DNA from 3 places in the Nocardioides sp. Z22_16 genome. Region 3 is predicted to be linked to each of the others. Evidence: predicted binding sites of a transcription regulator. Region 3 holds the regulator's gene; each other region holds the start of a gene.

What was found. Region 3 encodes LexA, which represses DNA repair genes until DNA is damaged. Its sites were predicted from a motif close to TCGAACANNTGTTCGA; they were not measured.
Region 1: the regulator LexA is predicted to act here: its motif matches at 1,880-1,895, upstream of AC3X7R_RS07245 (HNH endonuclease signature motif containing protein).
Region 2: the regulator LexA is predicted to act here: its motif matches at 1,187-1,202, upstream of AC3X7R_RS09385 (HNH endonuclease signature motif containing protein).

The regions. Positions count from the first base shown of each region.
Region 1 is NZ_JBYTTI010000002.1:623,139-626,407, forward strand. It holds gene AC3X7R_RS07230 (DUF6966 domain-containing protein) at 60-395, shown strand; gene AC3X7R_RS07235 (ABC transporter ATP-binding protein) at 539-889, opposite strand; gene AC3X7R_RS07240 (GNAT family N-acetyltransferase) at 1,029-1,490, shown strand; gene AC3X7R_RS07245 (HNH endonuclease signature motif containing protein) at 1,943-3,199, shown strand.
Region 2 is NZ_JBYTTI010000003.1:212,181-215,449, forward strand. It holds gene AC3X7R_RS09375 (hypothetical protein) at 1-290, shown strand, start outside; gene AC3X7R_RS09380 (hypothetical protein) at 303-1,079, opposite strand; gene AC3X7R_RS09385 (HNH endonuclease signature motif containing protein) at 1,264-2,610, shown strand; gene AC3X7R_RS09390 (hemerythrin domain-containing protein) at 2,658-3,125, opposite strand.
Region 3 is NZ_JBYTTI010000002.1:259,290-262,558, reverse strand. It holds gene AC3X7R_RS05530 (AAA family ATPase) at 1-136, shown strand, start outside; gene AC3X7R_RS05525 (GNAT family N-acetyltransferase) at 236-1,027, shown strand; gene lexA (transcriptional repressor LexA) at 1,125-1,853, shown strand; gene AC3X7R_RS05515 (sulfotransferase family 2 domain-containing protein) at 1,907-2,659, shown strand; gene AC3X7R_RS05510 (ATP-dependent DNA helicase) at 2,663-3,269, opposite strand, start outside.

The sequences.
Region 1 (3,269 bases), 360 kb from region 3:
ATTCCGCCGCCTTGGACGCACGGATCCGCCTGTCGGTTTCCGCGATTAGGCTGCCGAGCGTGACGGACCCGGACTTCGATGCTCGTCTGGCGCGGCTCATCAATAACTTGGATGAGACCGTGAACCTGCTGCTTAACCACGGCGAAAGTCACTGGTTCAAGTGGGCTACTTCGTGCCGCGCTGCGCTGCATAACAACGACGCTGCCGCTTTCGATCGTGTGCTTGGTGCATTCGGCGGCATGGGAACTTTCAACGACCTCTGGATCCTGAGCGTCAACGGTCACGCCGTCGAACCGGACCAGGAATCGACGGTCAATGACCGGCTGACCGAGCTGCGCTCATTGATCTGGGATGACGCGATGGCCTTGAGGCACGAGCTACGAGCGTCTTCGTAGGCCCGCTACGAACGTCCGCTATGCGCCGCCAGGGTCGAGCGCCGGTGCGTCTTTCCGCCGCGAATGGCGCGAGGAGACCCGCCCACCGCATCAAGACTCTGCCGAGTAGCGAGGATCTTGCACGTCAGGAATGACAGCGGTCATCAGGCATGGGGGACCTCGACATGGTGTCGGCCGATGGGCAGCATCAGGGGGCGTCCTGAGAGCGGGTCGGTGATCACGCCGCAGTCGAGGCCGAAGACCTCTCGGACCATCTGCTCGGTGAGCACCTCGCGCGGATCGCCCGCCGTGTAGAGACGTCCGTCGGCGAGGGCGATGAGGTGGTCGGCGTACCGGGCAGCGAGGTTGAGGTCGTGGAGCACCATCACGATGGTGGTGCCGCGGCTGCGGTTGAGGTCGGTGAGGAGGTCGAGCACCTCGATCTGGTGGCTGACGTCGAGGAACGTGGTCGGCTCGTCGAGCAGCAGCACGTCGGTGTGCTGGGCCAGTGCCATGGCGATCCAGACTCCTGCCAACGAAGCAGATGCCGAGGACCTGCAGGCGCTCTTCGGGACGCGAGGCGTGGCATCCCGGTGCCAGTGCCAGCGGTACAAGCTCGCGCGGGGCGAGTCGTTCAGTTCGGTACCGGCCGAAGTGCGCGCGGATCGTCTGCGTCAGCAGACCAGCTGCGGCAACCCGGGGTCCGACGCGACCAGCGGTCTGGTGGCCTACCTCGACGCCGAGCCCGTCGGCTGGTGCGCGGTCGAGCCGCGCTCCCGCTACGACGGCCTGATCCGCGCCTACAAGGTGCCTTGGGCGGGTCGCTCCGAGGACCCCGACGACGAGCATGTCTGGGCGGTGACCTGTCTCTTCGCTCGGGCCGGGTTCCGGCGACGTGGGGTGAGCCGCGCTCTGGCCCGAGCCGCCGTGAGCTTCGCCCGAGCGAACGGTGCTCGGGCCCTCGAGGGCTACCCGGGGCGCACCACCACGGGCGCGATCGCGGAAGAGCTCCACGTCGGCACCTACGACACGCTCGCCGCCGCGGGGTTCCGCGAGGTCAGCCGACCCACACCCCGCCGCGTCGTCATGCGCCTCGACTTCCAGCCGGATGCCTGAGATGGCCCACCCACATGCGGTCGGGTCCAGGAGGGCGACGGTCAGCCGCGCTCGCAGCGCCGGGTGACCTCCGCGTCGCAGTAGTCCAGGTTGCCGGTCTTCCCGTCCGTGCGGTCCCGGCCACCGCCGCCGGCCAGCCGGTCCCGGGCGCGCGCTCCCGGTCGTGCCTTGACTCGGCTTGTCGACCGAGCGCCTGAGTCCGCCGGGCGGGACCGGGACGGCGTCGCGCTTGTTTTCGAACAGGTGCCCACTCTTTGAGATTGGGCGCTCTGCCAGTCCAGAAGTGTCGGTGGGGGTCGGTTGACTGAGGGCTTCGGGAGGGCATCGGGGTCCTCCGGTACGACGTGGACGGGGGTCCGGGGATGTGGCAGCAGGCGAGTGGTGACCACCCGATCACGCGTGCGGTGGGGTTGATCGACGCGGCTCTGGACCTGGCCAGGGATGTGGACCCGATGTACCTGTCCGCTGCCGCGCAGCGAGAGGCGTTGCTGGACCTGACCCGCCTGGTCGACGGGGTCGAGGCGCTGCGGATGCGGGTCATCGGCACCGTCGGCACCTCGGGTGGGGTGGCCGAGACCGACGGGGCGAGGTCAGTCGCCGGCTGGTTGGACGCCCGGGCGAGGACGGGGTACGCCGCAGGACGGGCCGCGGAGAAGCTCGCCGACGCGGTCTCGTCCCGGTGGCACCTGGTCGGTGCCGGCCTCACGTCGGGGGCAGTGAACCTGCCGCAGGCCAGAGTGATCGTGAAGGCCCTCGACGACCTGCTGGTCGACCCACTGCCCGGCGAAGAAGTACCCGCCGACGTGCTCGCCCGCGCCGAGGCACACCTCGTGGACGCCTGCACCCGGTTCAACCCCCGCGAGCTCGAAGCCCTCGGGGCGAAGATCCTCCAGACCGTCGCCCCGGAGACGTGTGAGGACCACGAACGCAAGCTGCTGGAACGAGCCGAGCAACGCGCCCAGGCGGCGACCAGGCTGACGATCCGCCGCCGCGGCGACGGCGCGTCGACTTTGTCGGGGGTGATCCCCGACCATGCGGCGGCGCGGTTGAAGACCTACCTGGAGGCGTGGACCTCACCCATCCAGGACGACGGCAAGACCACCGGCGCCGCCACCGGATTGCACCCCTTCTCCCACGTCGATCCGGCCACCGGGGTCCGGCTCCCACAGGAGCGGTTGCACGGGATGGCGTTCTGCGCGTTCCTCGAAGCCGCCGACCCCACACGGATCCCCGCCCACGGTGGTGCCGCGACGAAGGTCCTGGTCACTATCGACTACGAGACGCTCCGCGGCCAGCTCGGCACGGGCACAGGCACTGGCACAGGCCGGATCCTGACAAACGGTGAGGACCTCTCCGAGGTCACCCCTGACAACGTGCGGCGGCTGGCTTGCCAGGCCGAGATCGTCCCCGTCGTCCTCGACAGCGAGGGTGTGCCGTTGGCGATGGGCAGGGCGACCCGGTTCTTCAAGCCCTGGCAACGCGACGCCCACATGCTCACCCACCACACCTGCCAGACCACCGGCTGCACGGTCCCGGCGACCTGGTCCGAGGCCCACCACGGCGGGGACAACCCCTGGGCCGGCGGCGGGAGGAGCGACCTCGACGAGCTCGTCCTCCTCTGCCCCTGGCACCACCACCGCGCCCACGACCCCGGCTACACCACCCACCGCCACGCAGGCGGCGACATCAGGTTCCACCGACGGACCTAGGAGGCGAACCAGGTGCGGGTATCTCGCCGCGGCTCACCGCGCTCGACAGCAGATCACGCGTCCGACGCGG
Region 2 (3,269 bases), on a different contig from region 3:
CGTTCTCGGTGGTGGTCGCCGACCGCCGGACGCTGACCCCGCAGTTCCGACTCCCGGTGCTGGACTACGACGCCAACTACAGCAACTGGGGACTGGGCGCCGTCGCGGTGGCGGACGACGGGACGGTCCTGCTCCGCGTCGCGGCGATCCGGCGCCGGGTCGACGGCTTCCGCCTGGTGGCGTGGGACCCCGCCGAGGGCGGGCTCTCGATCGTCAGCACGACCGCGCTCCCGGTGGGGACGTCGTTCGTCTTCGCCCAGTCCATGCTGCGGGCCGTCACTCCCGACTGAGCGGGTGACGACTCAGCGGGCTCTCGTCGGGACCCTCAGATAGCGCCACGCGGCGAAGGCGCTGACCAGCACGATCACCGCCACCATCACCATCGGCGGCAGCGTCTCCTCGGAGCCGTTGACGGTCATCAGGACCATGGCGGCCACAATGCTCGTCCCCATCAGCACGGAGAACACGAGCAGGGGCGCGACGAAGAACTCGCCCGCGGCCCTCCCTCTCAGCGTCTGGATGCCAGCGATGACGAGCGCGGGCAGCAGGACGGCCAGGTCGATGACGTGGATGGGGTTCACCCACAGGCCTGCGTCGACCACGCTCTGCGGCGGCTCCCCAGTCAGCGTGGCCGGGATCAGCTCACTGAGCCAGAGCAGCCCGAAAAGCACGCCGATGGCGATCGAGGTCCAGCCCGCCAAACTGCGCGACCGGGGCTGGGGCAGGGCCTCGTCCTCGGCGCGCAGTCCGTTGAGACTGAAGATGATCGCGTAGGAGCCCAGCCCGAGCGCGGCCACGTAGACGAGGAAGAGCTCGTTGAAGTGGACGGCCATCGCATAGACGAGGAACGCGTAGACCATGTAGAAGAGCGTGCCGAGCCACACCAGGCCGGCTCTGTGGGAACCCCGGTAGTAGCCATGAGCGCCGAGCAGCAGGACCGCCACGGCGATGAGGTTGCCGATGTCCTGGCCCCGCGCCTGGGTGGCCCAGTTCTCCGTCTCCTCGGCGTAGACATCCGCGTCCACGAGGCCCAGGACGCTCGTCGCGGTCACGAGCGTCGAGATCGCGAGGGTCCACACCCAGACTGACTTCGAGCCTTGCCGACCCATCGTGCCTCCGTGGTGTTGGAAGGTGAGCGTAGCGAGGTCGCACCGGAGGGGCATTCGTCCTAGTTTTAGGCTCTTTTTCGAACGTATGTCCACGACTCGAGACCGGCGGTCCGTCAGGGGCAGAAGTGTCGGCGGGCCCCGGTTGAGTAGGGGCATGTCGACCACCCGCCCCGCCACCTCCGCACCCGGTGCCACCACTGGGTTCGGGGTGCCCTCGCGGGTCGGGGCACTCGTCGCCGCCGCCCGGGAGGCGGTCCGGTCCGCGGGCACCCTCGACCCGGCCACCGTCGCGCTCACCGAGCTCGGCCAGGTGCTCCAGACCGTCGCCGAGCTCGAGTCCGCAGCCACCGCCCTACGGCTGGCACTCTCCGCCGAAGCCGACGCCCGCCAGGTCGCCGACGACCCCGACGTCGGTGGTGCCGCCACCGGCACCGACGCCTGGCTCGCCGGGCTCCTCGGCTCCACCCGCGCCTCCCAAGCCGCCGGAGTGCGACTCGGGGAGCTGCTCAAGACCAAGTACGCCGCCACCCGCGAGGCGTTCGCCGCCGGACACCTCCGCCCCGACCAGGTCCGCGTCATCGTCGAGGCCGCCGAACAAGCCCCCGAGACCGCCACCCCCGACCAGATCGCCCAAGCCGAGGAACACCTGGTCGGCAAGGCCACCGGCCACGCCAACCGGTCCGGCCGGCCGATGAACGCCAAAAGGCTCCGCCAAGCCGCCCGCCGCATGTTCGACCCCGTCGACCGCGACCTCGCCGACGCCCACGAGCACAAGATGCTCACCCGCGAGAAGCACGGCGCCGACCGGGAGACCTTCCTCTCCCTCCACGACAACGGCGACGGCACCTGGACCGGGAAGTTCCGCATCCCCGAGCTCCACGGCAACCTCCTCCACACCGTCCTGGGCCACCTCACCTCCCCCCGCCGACTCGCCACCAAGCACGCCGCCGACGGCACCCGTCAGACCATGCTCGACGAGTCCGCGCCCCCCTCGCAGTCCTACCCGGTCACCCACGGCCACGCCCTGTGCGAGCTGATCGAGCACCTCCCCACCACCGGCCTGGCCACCGCCCAAGCCACCGTCCTGGTCACCCTCAACCTCGACGCCCTCCTGACCGGCATCGGCGCCGCCAAGCTCGACACCGGCACCACCATCACCGCCGGCGAGGCCCGCCGCCTCGCCTGTGAGGCCGGCCTCGTCCCCGCCGTGCTGGGGAGCCGGTCCGAACCCCTCGACCTGGGCCGACTCACCCGACTCCACACCCTCACCCAGCGCCGCGCGCTCTCCCTGGTCTACGACAGCTGCGCCGTCGGCGGCTGTGAACGCCCCTTCGCCTGGTGCGAGATCCACCACCACCAGCTCTCCTGGGGCAACCACGGACCCACCGACCTCGACAACGGACTCCCCCTCTGCGGCCACCACCACCGCAAAGCCCACGACCCCGGCTGGGACCTGAGACGCCATCCCTCGGGCGACTACCGGTTCCACCGGCAGCGGTAGGAGCGAGGCGCCGCGGGCGAGTCAGACCGGGCGAGTCACGCCGGTCCTCACAGCGGGCCGAACGCGGTCTCCGGAGTGATCTCCAGCTCGACCTCGCCCAGCACCCCGAGCAGCTCGCGCTCCTCGTAGCGGAAGTGCGACTCCATGATCGCGGCGATCCCGTCGAGGTGCCGCTGGAGCTCCGCCGGCGGGTCTTCCCGCTCGATCGCCTCGCGCAGGGCCCCGATCAGGTGCGCGATCATCGAGTGGTCCTGCCGCAGGTAGCCCAGCACGGAGGCCAGCTCGGGCCGCAGCTCGGCCAGCCGAGGGAACAGGGCGTCGTCCTCCCCGCGGTGGTGGCCGTCCAGGGCCACACAGAACCCGTGGCAGTAGAGCAGCAGCTCCCGCTCGACCGGCGGGATGTCGCGGCCTTCGCGCAACGACTCCTGGACGACGTCCAGCGCGTCGCGCAGCCGTGCGTGCACGGCCTTCATCTCGTGGTGCCAGGCGATCAGCCTGGTGACGTCCTCACCCACGGGTGAGGAACGAGGAACGGAGCGTCATCGACGTCACCTTCCTGGTTCGGCACCTCCATGCGTGACGCTGTCCGCCACCCGCACGCGATGCTGGGCGCGAGGCTAGCAACTCCTCGTGACCCTGGCCACGGCCCACGCTCCGGC
Region 3 (3,269 bases):
CCTGCCCGGCGCCCGGCTCCTCGAGGTCGGGCCGTGGGGGGTCCGGGAGACGACGTGGGACGAGCTGGAGCTGGTGAGCCACTGGAGGCGCTACCTGGACGCGCCGATGCAGTACCTGAGGCACGTCCTCGACTGAGAACCGCCCGGTCCCCGCCCGGCCGCCATCCCACAAAGCACAGGGATGTCATCAGTTTCAGGCATGCGGGTGCGATTCCCCCGCGAATAGCGTGGCCGCATGCGCGATCTCCTGACGACCCCCATGGAGACCATCGAGGCCGATCTCGAGGCCCTGATCGTCACCATGGCGAAGTCCCCTGCCTTCCGGACCACCGACGAGCCGGACGCCACCGTCTACTGGTCCCACCTCCCGCTCGAGGTGTGCAACGTGATCGCCAACGCCCGGATCGCGTCGGTCGACGTGCCCCAGCGCGTCCCCGAGCTGCTCTCGCCCTTCCTCGAGCGAGGGCTCCCCTTCCAGTGGATGACCACGCCGGACACCACCAGCCCGGCCCTCGAGGCCGCGCTGGCCCAGGCAGGCCTGGTCGCGCACGAGGCAGCGGCCATGCACATCAACCTGGACCGACCCATCGACCCCGAGGCACCCGACGACGTCTACATCGACGTCGCCTGGCCGGACCACACCGAGCCCGTCGCGGCCACCATCTTCGCGGGGCTCGGCCTCGCGGCACACTCGGCGGGGGCGCACATGGACTTCCTCGACACGATGGACCCCGCCGACCACCAGTTCTTCATCGCCCGCAGCTCCTTCACCGGGGACGCCCAAGGGGCGAGCACCTCGCACCGCCGAGGCCCCAGCGTGATGTTCGGCAACATCGTCACGCTGCCGAAAGCTCAGGGTCGCGGTCTTGAGCACGCCCTAGCCGGCACCATGATGAACCGGGCCCGCGAGACCGGCGCCAGCACCGCGACCGTGATCGCCTCGGAGCAGACCTACCCGGCCCTGATGGACCTCGGCTTCCGCACCGGGTTCAGCCTGGTGAGCTGGGTCTGGCAGCCCGACGGCTGAGCGACACGCCCGTTCGAACACCTGTTTGAACTCCGCCTCCTGGCGCACTACGGTGAGGACACCGAGCCCGCACCAGCACCACACCAGGAGGCACCGCATGGCCAAGACGCGCGAGACGAGCGGCAAGGTCGTGCCGATGCCCGACGGGCCTCCGGACGCGACCGGGCTCACTCCGCGTCAGCAGCGGATCCTGCTCTCGATCAAGGACTCCTTCGAGCAGCGCGGCTACCCGCCGAGCATGCGCGAGATCGGTCGCGAGGTGGGTCTCACCAGCTCGAGCAGCGTCGCCCACCAGCTGAAGGTGCTGGAGGAGAAGGGCTACCTCAAGCGCGACCCCAATCGGCCCCGGGCCCTGGAGGTCTTCCTCCCCGAGGTGCTGGCCGCCCGCCGCGCCATGAGCAGCGCCGACGAGTCGTCGTTCGACCCCACGGGGGTGGGCGACGCCGCGCCGGCCGCGCAGTACGTGCCGGTCGTGGGCCGCATCGCCGCCGGCGGGCCGATCCTGGCCGAGGAGCGCGTCGAGGACGTCTTCCCGCTCCCCAAACAGCTGGTCGGCGAGGGCACGCTCTTCCTGCTCGAGGTCTCCGGTGACTCCATGATCGACGCCGCCATCTGCAGCGGCGACTACGTGGTGATCCGCCAGCAGCCGGACGCCGCCAACGGCGAGATCGTCGCGGCCATGATCGACGGGGAGGCGACCGTCAAGACCTTCCAGCGCAAGGACGGCCAGGTCTGGCTGCTCCCCCACAACGACGCCTACGAGCCGATCGACGGCACCCACGCGACGATCCTGGGCAAGGTCACCGCGGTCCTGCGCCGGATGTGACGGGCGCTCCGGTGCCGCCGGCCGCGGCACCGCGCTCCTGTAATCTCACGCGGGTGCGCCGGTCCCGAGCAGAGTCCAAGCCCTCGCGGACCTCACCCCCCGTCCAGGACCTCACCCCCGACGTGTTCCGCACCCGGGCCGGCGACCGTTTCAAGCTGACCGCGGAGTCGAAGGAGCTGCTCGACGGCCTCTCCCGGGCGAGTGCGGACGCCGGCTGGGTCTCGCCGCTCGGCTACAACCTGACCGTCAGCCACAGCCACCGCTTCGTCTGGTACCGGGTGGCCAAGGTCGCCACCCGCACCGTGCGCCACCACTTCGCCGCCCACCAGGTCCCCCTCGACATCGACCACGCCATGCGGGTGCGCTACCCGACCGGCCTCTTCGCCGACTACTTCAAGTTCGCCTTCGTCCGCGATCCACTGGAGCGGTTCGTCTCCGCCTGGCAGGACAAGGTCGTCAACATGAACTACTTCAAGTTCGACGACGCGACCCATGCCCGGATGCAGCGGGTCGAGGAGTTCGCCCGGTGGACCGCTGAGCACGACCTGCGCGCCGTCCCGGGGACCGATCAGCACCTGGCCCTGCAGACCCGGCTGATCGACCTCGACCAGGTCGACTTCGTGGGTCGGCTCGAGAGCTTCGACCGCGACTTCGCCGAGGTGTGCGAGCGGGTCGGCGCGCCCGCGGTGCCGGCCCGACCGCGGAACCAGACGGCTCCCGACGGCAAGCGCCGCGACGTCTCCGCCGAGCTGCGCGAGCTGGTGGCGACGATGTACCGCCGCGACTACCAGATCCTCGGCTACTGAGGGCTACCCCTCCGCGGCGGCCTCGGCCAACCGGCTCAACGCCTTGCGCACCACCTGGGGGTCGTGGGTGGTCCACATCGGCGGCAGGCTCGCCTTGAGGAACCCGCCGTACCTCGCGGTGGCCAGCCGCGGGTCCAGCACCGCGACCACGCCGCGGTCCGACGTCGTGCGGATCAGCCGGCCGGCGCCCTGGGCCAGCAGCAGGGCCGCGTGGGTAGCCGCCACCTGCATGAAGCCGTTGCCGCCGGCCCGGTCGGCGGCGCGCTGGCGAGCCGACATCAGCGGGTCGTCGGGCCGGGGGAAGGGGATCCGGTCGATGAGCACCAGCTGGCACGTCTGGCCGGGCACGTCGATCCCCTGCCAGAGGCTCAGCGTGCCGAAGAGGCAGGTGTGCGGGTCCGCCACGAACTGGCGGGCCAGCTCGGGCAGCTGGGCCTCGCCCTGCGCCAGGGTCGTCAGGTGGGGCAGCCGCTCCCGCACCACCTCGGCGGCCGCCTCGGCCGCACGCCGGGAGGAGAAGAGGCCGAGCGTCCGGCCGTCGGCGGCGTCGACGAGGTCGACGATCTCGTCGAGCTGCGCCTGGCCGAGCCCGTCGCGGCCCGGCGGTGGC